4 regions of the Candidatus Thiodiazotropha sp. AKAK2 genome follow, and region 2 is predicted to be linked to each of the others. Evidence: predicted binding sites of a transcription regulator. Region 2 holds the regulator's gene; each other region holds the start of a gene.
What was found. Region 2 encodes FliA, which starts transcription of late flagellar genes. Its sites were predicted from a motif close to GCTAAAGTTNNNNNNNNNNCNGCCGATA; they were not measured.
Positions count from the first base shown of each region.

Region 1: the regulator FliA is predicted to act here: its motif matches at 3,029-3,056, upstream of AC4IE8_RS03005 (putative motility protein).
Region 3: the regulator FliA is predicted to act here: its motif matches at 1,245-1,272, upstream of AC4IE8_RS18330 (chemotaxis protein CheV).
Region 4: the regulator FliA is predicted to act here: its motif matches at 1,561-1,588, upstream of AC4IE8_RS20705 (methyl-accepting chemotaxis protein).

Region 1 covers NZ_JBSYOP010000010.1:35,089-39,642, forward strand. Annotated here, with positions in the region: gene AC4IE8_RS02990 (ANTAR domain-containing response regulator) at 1-325, opposite strand, end outside; gene rsgA (ribosome small subunit-dependent GTPase A) at 600-1,646, shown strand; gene msrA (peptide-methionine (S)-S-oxide reductase MsrA) at 1,848-2,858, shown strand; gene AC4IE8_RS03005 (putative motility protein) at 3,098-3,295, shown strand; gene AC4IE8_RS03010 (putative bifunctional diguanylate cyclase/phosphodiesterase) at 3,455-4,554, opposite strand, start outside.
Region 2 covers NZ_JBSYOP010000038.1:261,077-265,630, forward strand. Annotated here, with positions in the region: gene AC4IE8_RS21235 (chemotaxis protein CheA) at 1-902, opposite strand, end outside; gene AC4IE8_RS21240 (protein phosphatase CheZ) at 974-1,708, opposite strand; gene cheY (chemotaxis response regulator CheY) at 1,735-2,106, opposite strand; gene AC4IE8_RS21250 (RNA polymerase sigma factor FliA) at 2,183-2,929, opposite strand; gene AC4IE8_RS21255 (MinD/ParA family ATP-binding protein) at 2,934-3,812, opposite strand; gene flhF (flagellar biosynthesis GTPase FlhF) at 3,799-4,554, opposite strand, start outside.
Region 3 covers NZ_JBSYOP010000036.1:52,915-57,468, forward strand. Annotated here, with positions in the region: gene AC4IE8_RS18325 (CheR family methyltransferase) at 1-239, opposite strand, end outside; gene AC4IE8_RS18330 (chemotaxis protein CheV) at 277-1,194, opposite strand; gene flgA (flagellar basal body P-ring formation chaperone FlgA) at 1,343-2,056, shown strand; gene flgM (flagellar biosynthesis anti-sigma factor FlgM) at 2,160-2,474, shown strand; gene AC4IE8_RS18345 (flagella synthesis protein FlgN) at 2,493-2,975, shown strand; gene AC4IE8_RS18350 (hypothetical protein) at 3,179-3,718, shown strand; gene AC4IE8_RS18355 (TIGR04282 family arsenosugar biosynthesis glycosyltransferase) at 3,745-4,368, opposite strand; gene AC4IE8_RS18360 (TIGR04283 family arsenosugar biosynthesis glycosyltransferase) at 4,375-4,554, opposite strand, start outside.
Region 4 covers NZ_JBSYOP010000038.1:130,116-134,669, forward strand. Annotated here, with positions in the region: gene AC4IE8_RS20705 (methyl-accepting chemotaxis protein) at 1-1,503, opposite strand, end outside; gene AC4IE8_RS20710 (RCC1 domain-containing protein) at 1,820-3,241, opposite strand; gene AC4IE8_RS20715 (SulP family inorganic anion transporter) at 3,816-4,554, shown strand, end outside.

The DNA of each region.
Region 1 (4,554 bases), on a different contig from region 2:
CCACATAGGCGCTTACCCCGGCCTGTGTGGCGCGGCGGATCGTCCGGTTATTGTCATCCTGGGAGAACATCACCATTGGGCGGGGCACCGTACTCTGTACCGATTCAAGACTCTCCAGTGTATCCCTGCCCGGCGCCTCGATATCGATCAGAATCACATCGGGATTGCACTGCTGCACCGCTGACAACAGATCCCCGTCACCGGAGACACAAGCCACCAGCGCACACTCGATATCGCGCAGTGCAAAATCGATCATCTCCCGCCGGTCGGACTTATCGTCCACCAGCATGACACGCAGCGGTTTGTTTGGTTTCGAATGAGACATGGGGTTCGTGATAGACAATAATCATGCCAAAAAAACCAGAATTTTTGACCGCCATTACAGGATATCTCCTTTCAGCGCATTGAACCCGCTCATTCATTCTGCTAATTTACAGGCAGTTAACCAATCCAAGCCGGAGGGTATGAATGAGTGTAATCGACACCCCCCGGGCAGTTAGCTGACCACCAGCTAATCTCTGCCCGGTTTTATAACCGGGGCCCACGCCCCATCGTGTTATTGTCATCAGAACGATGCGTTTTATGCATCGGGGGCACTCATGTCTAACCATAAATCATTGCACCAACTGGGTTGGTCACCCTCTTTCCAACAACAACTCGCTCTGGAAGAGCTAGAAACATTCACCATCGGACGGGTAATCGCCCAGCATCGCTCCAGACTGGAAGTCGAAACCGAAGCGGGAATTACCCCTCTGTCCATTACCCATTCAATGCCCGCCATGACTGTTGGCGACTGGCTGCTGCTGGAGCGGGAAAACCATTTTCACAGAATGCTGGACCGACTCACTCTGTTCGCCCGCAAGGCGGCCGGCAGTAAGGTCGAGACCCAGCTGATCGCGGCCAATGTGGATACCCTGTTCATCGTCAGCTCACTCAATGAAGAGTTCAATCTGAACCGTATCGAGCGTTATCTCGCAATCGCTGCAGAGGCTGGGGTGGAGCCTGTGGTGGTACTCAGCAAGGCGGACCTTTGCCAGGATCCAGAATCCTATGTTCAACAGATACAGGCGGTTGATCCAATGTTGAGCGTGGTCCCTGTTAACGGGCAACAGAGCGACAGCGTGATCAAGCTGAATCTCTGGTGCACGACCGGTAGAACCGTTGCCCTGCTGGGATCCTCCGGGGTGGGAAAATCGACTCTGGTGAATACACTCCTGGGTGACAACCATCAGGCCACACAGGGGATCCGGCTGGATGACAGCAAGGGACGCCACACCACCACCGGCCGATCGCTGCACTTTATCCCTTCCGGAGGCATCCTGATCGATACCCCGGGGATGAGGGAGTTACAGCTGTATGATTGCGAGCAGGGTATCGAGGAGAGCTTCTCCGATATCACCAGCCTTGCACAGCAATGCCGCTTCAGCGATTGCGCTCACCAGGGTGAGCCAGGTTGTGCTGTTGTGTCAGCCATTGAACAGGGGGAGCTGGATCAACGACGTCTGGTCAACTACCAGAAGCTGATGCGGGAACAGCAGCAGAACAGTGCAACCATCGCACAGAAGCGGGCCAGGGATCGTGCACTCGGACGCTTCTACCGCAGCACATTAAAGGCCTCACAAAAGCTGAAGAAGGGGGCCGATTGATCCGTTTGTCTTCTTAACCCTGAATCGATTGCCCCGGGGCAGAGACTCTCTGCCCCGAGGCATTTGATCAACTGTTGAGCCCGTAAATGCCAGCAGCAAAGCTGGTGATATTTTCGTGATCTTTACGTGAGGATTCACGCATGTTCAATCACTTAAACTGTAGATAGTTCCACTCAAGCAACATTCGTTACAGGCCGAGTTATGAAAAACCGTTCCAATACGCTTCTGATCCTGGCACTGCTGGTTTTGGCTCCCTTTCAAGTCACCCAGGCCAACAGCCAGCAAGATCATCTCGAGAGTATCGTTCTGGGAATGGGCTGCTTCTGGGGTGCGGAGAAGAGAATGTCGGCTCTGCCGGGGGTTGTCGATGTGGAGAGTGGTTATGCGAATGGTGAAATCGAGGCAAGCTACCGCAAAATACTCAGTCACGAATCCCTGCGTAAGCTGGGGCTGACCGATAAGCGCAACCATACCGAGGTGGTAAAAATCACTTTTGATACCAACAGAACCAGTCTGGAAGCGGTATTGATCGGTTTTTGGCAAAACCATGATCCGACCCAGGGTGACCGACAGGGGAACGATGTGGGTTCTAACTATCGTAGTGCGATCTATACCCACAACGATGAACAGACCACCACGGCGGTTAAAACCCGCGATATCTACCAACAGGCCCTGCTGGCAAAGAAGTTTGGCAGGATAACCACTGAGATCGCCCCGCTCACCAGCTATACTGCGGCAGAAACCTACCACCAGGATTACCTTGTCAAGAATCCTAATGGTTATTGTGGCCTGGGTGGTACAGGTGTCATCTATCCGGACAGTCAGGACAGCCATCTGCAACGACCATCAACGACCGCCACGCTGGATGGTGCAAAACTTGATCCACAACAACAGCTGGTGGTTTTCGAAGCGGAAGAGTGCATCTACTGCCAACAGTTCAAGGCTGACATTCTTGACCACTGGCAGGCCGAGGTGGAAATTGCCAGCACCCTGTCGAGACAACCACCTGCTGGCTGGAAAATGCAGAAGAGTCTGATCGCCACCCCCACCATTGTGCTGTTTGAGCAGGGCAATGAGGTCTCCCGGTTTATCGGCTACAACGGCAACATGAACGAGTTCTGGCAATGGTTTGACAGCCAACGCATGCGACCGGAAGCTTCAAATATCGTCAGTTCGATGGAGGCTGGGAGCGCTCAAAACTCACTCTTTTAATTCCCCCTTGAGGGTCAGTAGGGGGGCTTTCAACAATGCTCTACAAGTTCCCAGCCGACCGAACAAATCAAATATTATAACCATATTTATCTATCAGTTACAGAAACCTCACCACCCTGAAGCCAGTCGGAATGTTAGTGGATTCGCTTAACTCACCAGTCGTTGATCAGACTAAAGATTTGGCCATAAAGGCCGCTACAGGAAAGTGAATCCCAACTGTGAATTTCAGGAGTTGAGTTATGGACATTGCCGGTGTCAGCACTTCCGCAGTCAGCATGGTTGCTAATGCAGGAACAGAGACTAGTGTGGCCATGCAGAAAAAAGTCATGGAGATGCAGGAACAGATTGCCGTGCAGATGGTTCAGTCTGTGGAGCAGAGTGCACCGAAAGCCAACCCATCTTCCTCCCTTGGAAATAACATCGATGTAAAAGTCTAGCTACGCAGCAGTATCGTCGAAAGCTGGACCCACAGAATCAGCTCCTCAGATGTACCAGGAGCTGATTTTTTTGTGCAGAATAAAATCCAGGCTCTTTTATATGCCGCGATGGACACCAAACACCGTAACAAATCGTTAACAGCATGATTGGCAAATCAGTTACGACTGTAAGGTGGTCAGTCTAGCCTGTTGGCCGTTGTTCTCTGCGAATTCGATAAACTGTTTACCGTTCATTGGCTTGGAGAACAGAAAACCCTGACCTTCATCACAACCTTCCTTGCGAAGAAAATCCTGTTGATCGGAATACTCGATCCCTTCGGCAATTACGACCTTGCTGAGGGTACGACCCAGAGCAATAATGGTTCTCGAGATCTCCGCACTCTGTTCATCCTGGCAAATCGTGGTGACAAAACTACGATCAATTTTCAATTTATCAACCGGCAGGGTGGCCAGTTGAGCCAACGATGAATAGCCGGTACCGAAATCATCAATCGCGATATTGACCCCCATGCTTTGCAGCTCGACAAGCGAGTTGATCGACTTTTCGCTGTCACGCATCAATATGTTTTCCGTAACCTCAAGCTCCAACAGATCCGTAGGCAGACCGGTTTTCAGCAGAATACGCTTCACGGTTTCCAGAAAGTCATCACTTTGCAATTGAATGCCTGAAAGGTTGACGGCCATTCTGCCAATATCAAGACCTTGAGACCGCCAATCCTGTGCCGTGTTACAAGCCTGCAACAACACCCACTCACCAATCCCTCTGATCTGCCCCGTCTCTTCCGCTATGGGTATGAATTCTTCCGGAGGTATCTCTCCCAGTTGTGGGTGCCTCCAGCGCACCAGTGCTTCAGCGCCTTTAATCGACCCGGATGAGAGATCGATCTTGGGTTGATACAGAACCGAAAACTGCTGCTTGCTGAGGGCCTGACGAAGGCCAGAATCAATGGTGTAGTGTTGTAACGCCTTTTCACTCAACTCTTCGGTATAAAACTGAAAACCACCTCGATCGATGTTCTTCGCTTTATACATAGCTGCATCAGCATTTTTCAGCAGACTGGCCGCGTCTCCCCCATCGTTTGGATAGACCGAAATACCGATACTGCTACTGATATAGAAATCGTGACCACCGACCACAAAACTTTTTTCGAAACTGCTTTTGATCTTACCCGCCATCAGCGCCGCATGATGAGAATGGTGAACATTCTCCACCAATACGGCGAACTCATCACCACCCAGTCTCGCCAGCGTGTCATCCT
Region 2 (4,554 bases):
GGATCGAATTTTCCTTGGCCATGAATCTGATCGAGTAGATCCTCGAACTCATCCTCAGTGATCTCATCACCGGCCGGGGCGCTGGATTTCTTTGGGATTGCCGGCTTTTGTTTGGCCTCGGCAGGTTTATCAGGCAATTTGCCAGGATCGAATTTTCCTTTGCCATGGATCTGGTCGAGAATATCCTCAAACTCATCTTCCGAGATATCATCGGAAGCGGCTTTCGTCGCTTTCGGTGTCTCCTGCTCCTGAGCAGGCTTACCGGTGAACTGGCCTTTTCCGTGTAACTCGTCCAGAAGTGATTCGAACTCATCTTCGGAGATTTCATCACTGTCCGCGGCTTTGGGTTCAGGCTCCTGGATCGCATCCAGCAGCTCTTCAAACTCATTCTCGCTCAACTCATCCTGGGCTTCAGCGCTATCCTCAGTGTTGACGGCGACTTCCGCTTCCGCCTCTTCGACTGTCTCTTCGACGACCTCTTCCTGCGGCTCCTCGGCTTCCTCTTCCTCTCCTTCCGGCACAGCGTATTGATTGAGCCTCTGAATCAGGCCTGGATCGGCATGATCCGGCATGACGCCCTGGCGGACCTCATCGAACATGACATTGACGACGTCGAGCACCTCCAGCACGGAATCCATCAGATCGGGGCCGACGCTGCGCTGCCCTTGGCGCAGCACATTGAACACATCCTCGGCACGATGACAAACCTCGACCAGAGGTTCTATGGTCAGAAATCCGGCGCCACCTTTAATGGTATGGAAACCACGAAATACCGCATTGAGCAGATCAAAATCATCCGGTTGTTGCTCCAGATCGACCAATTGCTCACTGAGCAATTCGAGAATTTCACCCGCTTCAACCAGAAAATCCTGAAGGATTTCGTCGTTGACATCGATGCTCATCTATCACTCCCGGTAACACTGCCGAATATTGCCATTCTTATTGACTGATATATCGGTCTGAACTCGAATAACTAAAATCCAAGACTTGAGAGCAGGTCATCCACGTCATCCTGACTGGTCACTTGATCGCCTTGATCGAGTCCAGGAATTGCCGGGCCAGCCAATTCTTCCTTCTCTTTCTTGCCAGAATCGTCTTCAAGCTTGTTGCCGGTAATACGGACCAACATGACTAACTTCTCTTCCACATCATGTACCAGAGTGATTACCTTGCGGATAATCTGACCGGTGAGGTCCTGAAAATCCTGTGCCATCAGCACATCGGACAGGTTTTTGTGCAACTCTGCCGCATCCTCCTTTGACTTGAGCAGATACTGAGACAGGTCGCGACTCAAATCCACGAACTCTTCTTTATCCAACATGCGGGAACGCAGTCGCTCCCACTGCTCCGAAAGCTCAGTGGACTGCTTCTCGATTCCCTCGATCAACGGCATGCTCTTTTCCACTGCGGTGAGGGTGCGATCCGCCGACTGCTCGGTCATGGTTATGACGTAGGTCAGTCGCTCCTTGGCATCCGGTATTTCCACCGTTGTCATGTCACTGATTTTTGCATCGAGTAAAAAGCCGTTGATTGCATCATGCAGTTCACGGGTCAAGCGACCGACTTCGAGGAATAACTGATCGTTACTTGCGGGGGATGTTAAAGAAGCAATCAGTCTTTCAGACTCTTCTTGATCGCCCGATTCCAGGCTGGCTACCAATGCTCTTGCCGTCTCTAACCGCTGCTGGTTATCCTGATTGTGCCCCATATTGATAAACTCCAGGCGATAGAAGCTCAACCCACACGTTCAAAGATCTTGTTGATCTTCTCTTCAAGGGTCGTAGCGGTGAAGGGTTTGACGACGTAACCATTGACGCCGGCTTGAGCCGCTTCGATGATCTGCTCACGTTTTGATTCGGCGGTCACCATCAAAACCGGCAGACCGGCAAGTTTTTCGTCTGCCCGCACGGCTTTCAACAGATCGATGCCGGTCATCCCGGGCATATTCCAGTCGGAGACCAGAAAATCGAAATTACCGCTCTGCAGCATCGGCAGCGCCGTCAGACCGTCATCTGCCTCCTGGGTATTGTTGAAACCCAGATCGCGTAGCAAATTTTTGATAATACGCCTCATGGTGGAGAAATCGTCCACAATCAGGATCTTCATGTTTTTATCCAATGCTCACTCCCTCCTGCATATCACCGGTGGTTTCCAGTCTCGGCACACACAGGCCAACCAATTACTACTCTTCGTCACGTACCAATGAAAGCCAGTCCGTCAAACGTGAACGCAGACGCAGAGTTGCCTGACTGTGTATCTGACAGACTCTGGATTCACTGACACCCAGCACATGGCCGATTTCACGAAGATTCATTTCATCATCGTAATACATCGCGATTACCAATCGCTCCCGCTCCGGCAGGCTTGCAATCGCCTCTGCCAGCGCCTTCTTGAACGCATCCTTCTGCAGGCCATCGAACGGACTGTCCATCGGGCCTTCCCGGGTAGCCGGAAAACCGTCACTGACAGCGGTCAGTTCATCCAAACTGAAGATCCGGCAGCCGGTCGAATCCTGGAGAATCTGGTGATAATCCTCCAGACTCATATCCAGCGCCTTCGCCACTTCAACATCCCGGGCATCCCGGCCTTCGTGGTTTTCGATCTCACGCATCGCTTCCGCCACCATGCGTGCCTTGCGATGCACGGATCGAGGTGTCCAGTCGCTGCGTCTGATCTCATCCAGCATGGCGCCACGAATGCGGATACCCGCATAGGTTTCGAAGCTGGCGCCCTGAGTGGGATCATAATTCTTACTCGCCTCAAGCAGGCCCAACATACCGGCCTGGATCAGGTCATCAGACTGAACATTGGGTGGCAGCCGATTCATCAGATGATAGGCAATCCTCTTTACCAGTCCTGCATGCTGATCAACCAGATCATTGTAGCTCTGCTGTTTTTGCACGGCGGTGTATGTCGCTAAACCGTTCACCGTCTTACTCCCCATATTGGCTTGAAAATTGGATCAGGCGTTCGACAAAAAACTGCAGATCCCCACTGACTCCGGTTGGTACAGGCCAGTTATCGGCCTTTTTAGCTAAATTCTTGAACGCCTGCGCTACTCTGGAGCGAGGAAAAGCCTCGACAACCGGTTTTTGGCTCTTTACCGCCTTTCTGAGCTGCTCATCAAAAGGAATACTCCCCATGTAGCTGAGCATAACATCAAGGTACTGATCGGTGACCCGACACATCTTATTGTATAGGTCCCTGCCCTCCTGGACGCTCTTCACCATATTCGCCAGTATACGAAATCGACTGATGCCATGCTCACGATTTAACAACTTGATAATCGCATAGGCATCGGTGATCGAGGCCGGTTCGTCACACACCACCACAATCTGCTCCTGAGCGGCCCGGCTGAAGCTGATCACCAGATCGGAGATGCCGGCTGCCGTATCGATCAGCAGCACATCCACATCGTTGGCCACCTCGCTGAACGCATGGATCAAACCGGCGTTTTCAGCACGCGACATTTCAGCCATATGCTGCATACCGGACGCCCCGGGCACGACTTTCATGCCTTTCGGTCCGGTAACAATGATATCTTCCAGTGAAGACTCCCCCCGCATCACGTGGGAGAGATTGTGTTCAGCATGTAATCCGAGTACCACATCCAGATTGGCGAGCCCCATATCCGCATCCAGTAGCATGACCCTTCGCCCGAGTTCTTGCAAGGCCACACCGAGATTGGCGGAGATATTGGTCTTGCCTACCCCACCTTTACCTCCGGTGACGGCGATCACTCTGACGGGTTCTGGATTCACCATTCTGCGCAGTCCGGTAGCCTGGTCTTCGATCTGTTCAGACATTTGCATGTTCACTCGTTCCTCCGAAGGCCATAGCCAGATACTCCTCATCGGGTTGATGCTCTGTCTGTTGCGTCATTTCAACAGCCTGCCGAATTAAAATCTCCGCCCGGGCAACCTGAATATCTTCAGGAACCCGCTGACCATCCGTGGTGAATGCCAAAGGCAACCGGGACTCCAGTAGTGCGGAGACTACGCCACCCAGTGAAGCGGCTTCATCCATTTTGGTCAGAATCGCGCCAATCGGGGAGATAGCGCCGAATGAGCGTATCGCGTGACTCAATGCACTGCGTTGGGTGGTTGCCGAAAGTGTAAGCAGTGCCTTGACCGGATGATTGCCCTGCTTCAGCAGGCCGAGTCGCTCAGTCAGTTTCAGATCCCGTTGCCCCATGCCGGCGGTATCGATCAGCACCAGCCGTTTTTCGGAGAAAGCGTGCAGTGCACTGCTCAGCTCTTCAGCTGTCGAGGCACTGCGAACCGGCACATCGAGAATCTGGCCATAATTCTGTAGTTGCTCCTGGGCGCCGATTCGATAGCTGTCGGCAGAAATCAGGGCGAGGTGACGATTACCGTGACGCAGACAGAATTTGGCGGCCAACTTGGCGATGGTGGTGGTTTTGCCCACACCGGTGGGTCCGACCAGGGCCAATACCCCACCGGCATTCAGCAGGTCATTGCTCTCCACCGACAACTCACGGCGCAGGTGATTCAGTGCCTGAAGCCAGGCTTGTTCAGGGGATTCGGCATCTTC
Region 3 (4,554 bases), on a different contig from region 2:
GTCTCATTGGTGGTCATGGCGTCGATGACCTTTACCTTCAGGCGTGAGTGAATGGGTGATTTGATCTGCTTCAGCAGTTCACCAAGGGTGGCAATGCCCGCCTCTTTCATCACACTGTTCAAACGACTCGAGACCAGATACTCCTTGCCGTTTCCCAGCAGAATACCGCAGGCCTGCTGGAGAAAATCCTTAAAAGCATCATAGTCAGCAGACGAAATGGCCGCGTGTCGATTGTACATAGTAGAAATTGTTATTTTATGCCTAGGTGTTTAATTTTTATGAAATTTCTTTCATTCGTTTGGTTACGGTACCAACCAACTCATCGGGCATGAACTTGGCAAGGAACTGATTTGCTCCAACCTTTTTCACCATACTCTCATTAAACACACCACTCAGTGAAGAGTGAAGGATCACATACAGATCGGAAAGCTTGGGATTATCACGAATGGCGCTCACCAGGGAGTATCCATCCATCTTCGGCATTTCGATATCCGAGATAACCATCGCCAGCCAATCACTCACCTTACCCTCTTCAGACCAGGCTTCAAGGTGCGTCAGAGCATCTTTGCCATCTTTCGCCAGAATGGTTTCAAGGCCAATCTCTTCGAGCACCTTTTTGATCTGATTGCGGGCCACCATGGAGTCGTCCACCACCAACACTTTGTAGGCCTCCAGGTCAGCCCCTTCGGTATCGATCGGTTTGGTGATCTCTTCATCGATACCCAGCACTTCACTCAATACCTTCTCAACATCGATGATCTCAACCAGGGTCCCCTCGATCTCGGTAACCGCTGTCATATAGCTGTTGCGGCCCACCCCTTGCGGGGGCGGCAGAATGTCTTCCCAGTGGGTGTTGACGATACGCTCCACACTGCCCACCAGAAATGCCAGCAGACGGCGATTGTATTCCGTAATGATGATGAAATAGTCCGTGGCATTGCCCATTTTGGGTCCGCCGATGGCATGACAGAGATCCATCACCGGGATGTTATTTCCCCTCAGCGAGGCCACACCACGGATATTCTCATGGGCTCTTGGCAATGCGGTCAGGGGAGGACACTGCACAACCTCCTTCACTTTGAACACATTAATGCCAAAAACCTGACGCCCCGCAAGACGAAACAGCAAGAGTTCAAGACGGTTTTGTCCGGCCAGTTTTGTCCTTTGGTCAACACTGTCTAACATTGACGCCATGGTTTGCCACCTTCAAATATGCAGTTTTCGCTGAAGTACAGTAATAAGTATGGCGGCTTGTCAGCGTTGACCTTTAGGCCAGGTTCAATGATCGTTCTTTTCGGCACATTGTTTGCATAATTACAATGGAAGCGCATGGAGAAACCGAATGATCAACCCTTTCACACTTGGCTCTACACTGCTGCTCGGACTGCTACTATCCGGCAGCTTATCGGGCCAGCCACTGGAAAGCGAACACCACGCCCACCAGGCGATCGCGAAGGCTGCCAAAGCGTACCTGGAGACAACACTGGTCCAGGATACGGCAGGGGCGAGTGTAAAAATCACCCCATTGGACCACCGCCTCAAGCTGGCCCGCTGCGAAGCGCCGCTGGAAGCGTTCAGTCCACCAGGCGGGGTCAAACTGGGCCGCACAACCGTGGGGGTCCGCTGTCAGACACCCAGTCCCTGGTCAATCTATATCTCTGCCAATGTCTCCATTGAGGCACCGGTGGTCGTTGCGGTTCGCGACCTGCCCCGGGGACAGGCGATCACCACCAAGGACCTGAAAATCAAAGTCTCTGATACCAGTCACCTGCTGCGAGGCTATTTCGAGACCGTCGAAGAAGTTACCGGTCAGACTTCGAAGCGCACCATTCGCCGGGGCCAGGTGGTCACACCATCCATGCTGGTGGTGAGAAAAACGGTCAAACGTGGCGATCCGGTTACCATTGTGGCCGGTGCCGGTGGCATCCAGGTACGGATGCAGGGGAAAGCCATGAAACAGGGTAATCCTGGTGATCTGATAACCGTTATGAACACCAAATCGAAAAAGCAGGTAGAGGCCAGAGTGGTATCAAAGGGTTTGGTGATGGTCGACTGAGGTATACAATCCAAACAATCAGGTGAAAAAAAACTGAAATCATGATTGGAATATTCCCTGCCCGTGGCAGAATAGTCCAGATCCGGGAAACTGAGGTATCGCGATGCCCATTCAAATCAACAGTCTTTCAAGTCGTAGCCTGAAAGGTACGGGTAAAAGCGGCAAAGCAAAAGGCAGCGGCAAGGCCCAAGGTGGCAAAGCGGCAACCGCCGCTTCAACCACAGGTGGAGGTGACAGCCTGAATATCACGGGGGATGCAGGCAAACTTCAGGAGCTCGAAGGACGCATTGCCAATATGCCGATCGTCGATGCGCAGAAAGTTGAAGCCGTGCAGCAGGCACTGGCCAATGGCAGCTTTACCATCGATCCCCAGACCTGCGCCGACAAAATGTTGGCGATGGAACTTTCACTGCACTAAGGCCTACTCACACTCATCATGATCAATCCACAACAGCAGATGAGCTTCGTCAGAATCGTACAGATAGAAGCCGAACTTTCACAGCAGCTACTCAACCTGCTGCGCCAGGAGTTTGAACTGCTGAAATCCTCACCATCGAAAAAGCTGGAAGAGCTGCTGGGACAAAAGCAACAGCAACTGCAGCAGATTGAACAGAGCGTGTTACAGCACAACCAGCTGCTCGGCTCCCTGGGTTTCACCCCGGACCGTAAAGGAACAGAGGCGTTTATTCAGCAATGTCCTGACAATGCAGCGCTGCAGGAGCAGTGGAATCAACTCACATCCCGGCTTGAGGCGTGCCAGAAGCAGAATGAGATCAATGGCGGAGCCGTTCAGCTCAACCAGCATCAGGTTGCCCACGCCCTGGATGTTCTGAGGGGATTTGCAAACAGCGACAAGACCTATGGGCCAGAGGGGGAATCCAGGCCTACCAGCAGTTCCAAATCCCTGGGAAAGGCCTAGGGCCTGTTAACACTAATCCAATGCGCCTTGCTGGACACAAAAACAGACCCAGCAGGGCGCATTGGATTAGTGTTAACAGGCCCTAAAACATTGCACTGGCCTGGTGTGGCGTATAAAGTGCACTGTGTTGGTAAGTTTTTTATAGGTATCACCAGGGTAAGTTAGGTTGGCCTGGCCGCTTCACCTGAAGTGATTGAACAGTGATGATGACAAAACACAATCTCTATCGCCTGCTCTCTCTTTTCGCCCTTCTGCTGTTCATATCCGATGCCTTTGCCATCGAACTGAGGCACAGCTTCACCTTCACTGGCACCGGCGGTGAAACCGGGAACGGTTCTTTCACCTGGGATGACACGGTTGTCGCCGATGGCAATCCGCTGCCCCTGGGCAACATTATTTCCGGTTCCCTGACCATCACCGGCGGCGCTACCCCTGGCGGATCACAGACTTTCACGCTAGCTGACTGGACCAATGTGATCTTCACCAACACACCCAATTTCGCCGGTGATTTGAACATTGCTGGGAACAATGGTGTTGCCACACTGACAACCCTGATTCCCTATACGGCACTGGCCTCCGATGGCGGCGCCTGGACGACCACCCTGACATTCATTCCGGGGGCGACCACGATGGCCAACCCGATTGCAGTACCGCTCCTGGATCTGCCGGCACTGATCCTTATTGTGTTGCTGATCGCTATGACCGGGCTCTGGCAGATCAAACGTCACCGCGCGGTAAACTGATACGGCTCAGCAGGTTTCCACACCATTCAGTTCAGTGGAATACCCAGAGTCTCGAGTTGCGCCAAATCTTCGGCTCGATCGAGGTCCCAGAGCAATGGCAATTCCCGCCAACGCCACCCCAGCTGTTGCATAGCCTCCCGGGTGGTTTCGGCCACATCGGCCTCCCCCCAGTGATGGTCTTTAAACAGAGCCCGGGGTGTTGATTTCAACCCCAACAGCACATATCCCCCATCCTGAGCTGGCCCCAATACCCCATCGTGTGATTCCAACCAGGCGAAGGCCTGTTGCAGGTGGACCGGAGTCAATGCCGGACAATCGACCCCAATCAGGACGACCTGCCGATAGCTTTGCAAGGCGCTGTGGGCGGCATGCATCATACGTTCACCCAGATCCTCACCCTGCTGTAAAAAGAGACTCAGAGCCGGTGTGTTGACCCACTGTTGGATCAGAGGATGGTCGATTGAAGGTGTAAGCCAAAGTTGGATTGAGTAATCCGTCTCAGCTGTCAGCCAGGCAAGTTGACGATCCAACAGTCGGCAATAGAGTTCGGCTGCCCTCTCGGCACCCAGTTCCGGTATCAGTCTGGTTTTCACCTTGCCCGTTTCGGGTAGCTTGGAGAAGATGAGCACAGCTCTGGATGGCTTGGTCATCGGAGGTCAGTGTCTATGATTGCGATAATAATCCGCCAGTCGTTGCGGACTGACACCCAGCCAATAGGCGAGACGCAATCCCCACATCAACAGGATTGTCGGTAAAATTCCAGCAGACTCCCAGCGACGGCTCGAGGTGATCAGCTGTTGGTGCAAACAGCGGGGTGAAGCATGCCGTTTCAAGCG
Region 4 (4,554 bases), 130 kb from region 2:
GGTATTCCTTTCGATCTCCAGCGACACCACCTCCTGCTCCTCGGCCGCACTGGCAATCTCAACGTTCATATCCCGGATGTCTGCAACCACCCGGGTAATCTCGTCCAGTGCCGTACCCGCCTGAGCGGCCTGATTGAGTGTCTCCACCGCATCGTCACGACGCCCCTCCATCATACCGGCTGTTTTGCGTGCACCCTCCTGCAGGCGTTCGATAATATCGTTGATTTCACGGGTAGAAGATTGGGTACGGCTGGCCAGGGTTCGGACCTCATCGGCAACCACAGCGAAGCCTCTGCCCATTTCACCGGCGCGTGCTGCTTCGATGGCCGCATTCAAGGCCAGTAGATTGGTCTGCTCGGCAATCCCCTTGATGACAGACACCACAACACCAACCTGGGCGGTCTCCTCCTCAAGCGCTTTCATATCGTTACTCGCCTGCTCAACACCCTGGGATAGCGTTTCGATCGCCTGCAGCGTCTGATCGACTACCTGACTGCCATGTTTTGCCTGATCATCGGCGTTTTCCGCCGCTGTCGCGGCGCCCGCTGCACTCGCTGCGACACTTTTCACGGTCGCTGTCATCTCCGTCATGGCGGTTGCCACCTGTCTCATTGCTTCATCCTGTTGATCAGCTGTGGCTTTGGAAGCTTGCGCGACTTCAGCCAGCTCCGCTGAAAAAGAGTTCATCTGTTGGGAGGAGTTTGCGACCTTGCGTACCAGGCTTTGAGTTTCCGAGGCAAACTGATTGAAACCGCTCGCCAACCTCTCCAGCTCAACCCCACCCGCCAACGGCAGACGCTGAGTAAGATCTCCATCTCCGGCGCCGATCAACTCCAGACCATCAGCAACCCGGTTGATACTGCAAATGATGTTACGGCTGATCAGAAAATTCAGCAGCAACCCAATCAACAGCGCCATCACCCCAAGACCGGTACCGGCCATAAAGATATCCGCCACCTCCGTCCTGACGGTTTGCTGGGTAATCGCAGTACGTTCGGTTTCAGCAATAAGCAAAGGTTGCAGACGTTTACGGATATTGCCCCAGCTCTTCTGCACCTTAGCAGTGAACAGCCCTTTTGCCTCATCACGCCTGCCCTCGTCGATATATTTGATGACTGCCAGGGCATTCGGCAGGCATTGCGCCCACAGTTCTGAGATCTCTTTGAGCTTGGCATACCCTGCCGGGTCATCCCTATAGAGTGCGTTGACGGCATGCAGCGCCTGATCGAACTGTTCTCCAGCTTTGGCCGCAACTTTTGCTGGTGGAACCAGACTGGGGACCATCACTTTTTTCGCTGCTGCGATAACGGCCTGGGAGCCCTCAGCCTGCATGGTGCGCAACAGTTCAATGCGTTTTTGATCTTGTTCAATGAAGCTGGTGAAGTGCTGACTGACCTGATCAGTACCGGTGAGCGTGTAGTAGAGTGCAAATATAAAGAGTGCTGACGTGATGCCGGTTACTGCCATCAGTTTTGCCCGAATAGAAAGACCAGTGCCGATCATGGCATACCACCTCCAAGTAAAATAACGATCTCAGACAGGAAACTGTCTATGGCTCTCTAACGGCATGCTGCACCGTATCTTAAGCACGCCATCTTGCTGTAATGATGGAAAAAATCGGAAGAAAAGAGCCAATCATAGAGATTGCAGATCAATGCCCTGGCTATGTTCAAAACATGCCAATGAATCGATTTGCAACAAGAGAGACCGGCATGGATCCGCCTGACGAGCGGTAGAGTTGATTCCCAGAGGATCAGGTTAAAGCGGGATGCTGACCCGGCGACGGCGAGCGAACTCTTGGTCGCCGGGTTCTTCGCAATCAGTAGGAAGTGATCTGTGTAAGATCTAACAGTGTGGTCGTATCGGAATCCAGCGAGTGGGTTAAAACCACATTCAGCAGATTATCCAGACCCAGAGTGACATCCATCGCCACCAGACAAGTGATATCAGCCTCTCCATCGGCAAAGGTGGTCATACAATTACGCTGCTGTAACTGGGTAGAGGGTGTGAATTCAGTCGCCGCATCCACGGCGAACCTCAAATTACCCTCTGCTTGCAGACTGAGCTCTACATCATAAAGGGTACTCCCACCCAGGTGGACACAAGGCAGGTGCAGCTTGCCATTCATGAAGTAGGTCGGTCTGCAGGCCGTTGGGATCTGCGACTCCAGAACCGGACCGACACTTAATAAGGCGCTGTCATCCTCATTGGGTATGGCAGTGACCGTGTTGACATTGTAGGTGACCACATCACCATCCCTGTCCATCACCAGGCCGCCCAACCCTCTACCGGTGGAGACCTGAACCGCATTGGTAAAACCGCCTACCTGCTCAGGAAAGGAGACAAAGTCGGTGATACTGCTTTTCCAACGACCCCAGGTCCAGACACTGCCATCGGACAGAACAGCAGCACTTTGCCGATAACCGGCTGAGATGTCATAGGCACCGGTTAAACCCTCTACCTGTGTCGCACTATTACTGTTCTCGAAGCTACCATTGCCAAGTTGGCCATAGGCGTTTTTACCCCAGGCCCAGATGGTGCCGTCCGCACGCAGGGCCAGGGCGTGATCATAACCGCCATCGATCTGTACAATATCGGTCAGGCCATCGATCTGGGTCAGTTCATCGACCAACACCGAGTATCCCAGGGTCTCGTCATAGGCACTCACCTGCTCCCAGGTCCAGACCGTACCGTCATTTCGCAAAACGTAGGGGTTGTTGAGGGATACTGCAACCGACACAGCATTATTAACCCCATTGATCTGCCTTGGTTCGTCATCGTTGAAGACACTGTTCAAGGCATATTCCCAAAGCGAACCGTCAGCACCCACTGCCGCCATCGGCCAGGGTCCTGCTGCGACATCCACGATATTGCTGAACCCCCTAATCTGGAACGGCATGTAGTGTGTCATTCGACCAAGAACGTTACCCCAGACCCAGACCGTGCCGTCAGACAGTGCTGCAGCTGTCCATGAGTAGAAGTCATCAGTGGAAATGTCGACGATATCGGCGATATCCAGTGCTTTGACAGGTAATGTACTCATCTCGCCAGTGCTGTCTCCCAGTTCGCCATTGCGATTGTCACCCCAACCCCAGGCTGTACCGTCCGAGGCACGTACCACGAACCCCACTTCATTCCCACCTTCCAACAACGGCTTGGCTGCATGGGCCTGACTGAAGATTGAGATCGACAGAATGACCAGGATCCCGCTTACCACATTTTTCCAAGAGAAGACTTTCACTGAATACCTCTGAGTTTGGCTAATCACAAAAAGACCGCACATCAAACAACGGCCATCACAACTATCGGAAACTTAACATTGTTTATTGAGTTTTACAGTTCTATTACTTTTGCAGACTGTTAAGTTGGTCAAATTAAAGGCAAGAAGGATTAGTCAGATTCATCAGGTTTTGGTTCTTGTTACTTAAAGTTCTAATTTTCTCCCTGATACTGTTCAAGAAATCCTCGTGGATGAGTTCGATCAGAACTTCCAGAAAAGAGCCCGCCTGAGAAATTCCCGACCATTTTGCTCAAGTAAGCAGCGCTTCGATGGGGAGTAAATTCCCAATTCCGCTTTCAATTTTACGGCGATTCCTTTACCCTTGATCCGTTCTAGGAACGGGTTTTCTAGGCAAAAAATGTATAACAACAGCTTACGACGCAGTACGACCGCGCCTTCGCAAAATCAAAAAAAACAATAAAGCGTGGCAATTTAGGGACGTCAGGAAACGACCTGCCCCCCCCTTATCAGGCCCCAGGTGCTGCACATCGTGTCAGATGGTAGGTGTAGGCAGCTAAAAAGTGGGTGAGCAACAATGTGGGATCATATTAGAAGTTTGATGGCGGGCTGGAAAAACGCTTTTATCCCTTATTTGCAATGGATCGGCGAACTCAAGGACAAAAAGACGGTTCGGGCCGATCTCATCGCGGGCATAACTGTTGCCCTGGTGCTGGTTCCCCAATCCATGGCCTATGCACAACTGGCCGGTCTGCCGGTCTATTACGGTCTCTACGCCTCCTTCCTGCCGCCGATGATCGCCGCCCTGTTCGGTTCGTCGAGACAACTCGCCACCGGCCCGGTCGCCGTGGTCTCGCTGATGACCGCCGCCGCACTGGAACCCCTGGCCACTTCACCCGACACCTATTTAGCCTACGCCATGCTGCTGGCACTGATGGTTGGCATCTTCCAGATGTTTCTCGGTCTGTTCAAACTCGGTGTGCTGGTGGACTTTCTCTCCCATCCTGTGGTGGTCGGTTTTACCAATGCCGGCGCACTGATTATCGCCACCTCACAACTGGGCAAGGTCTTCGGCGTCTTTGCGGAACGGGCGGAGCACCACTATGAGACTGTCTGGAACACCCTGCTTGCCGCCGCCGAGGGGACCCACGCTCCGACCCTGCTGATGGCGCTGATCGCGTTTGGCATCATGTGGGGAGTCAAGCGCTTCTATCCGGCAATGCCCGGTGTATTGATCGCTGTGGTAGTGACCACGGTACTGGCCTGGACGACCGGTTTTGCCGATGCCGGCGGTAAAGTGGTAGGCACCATCCCGG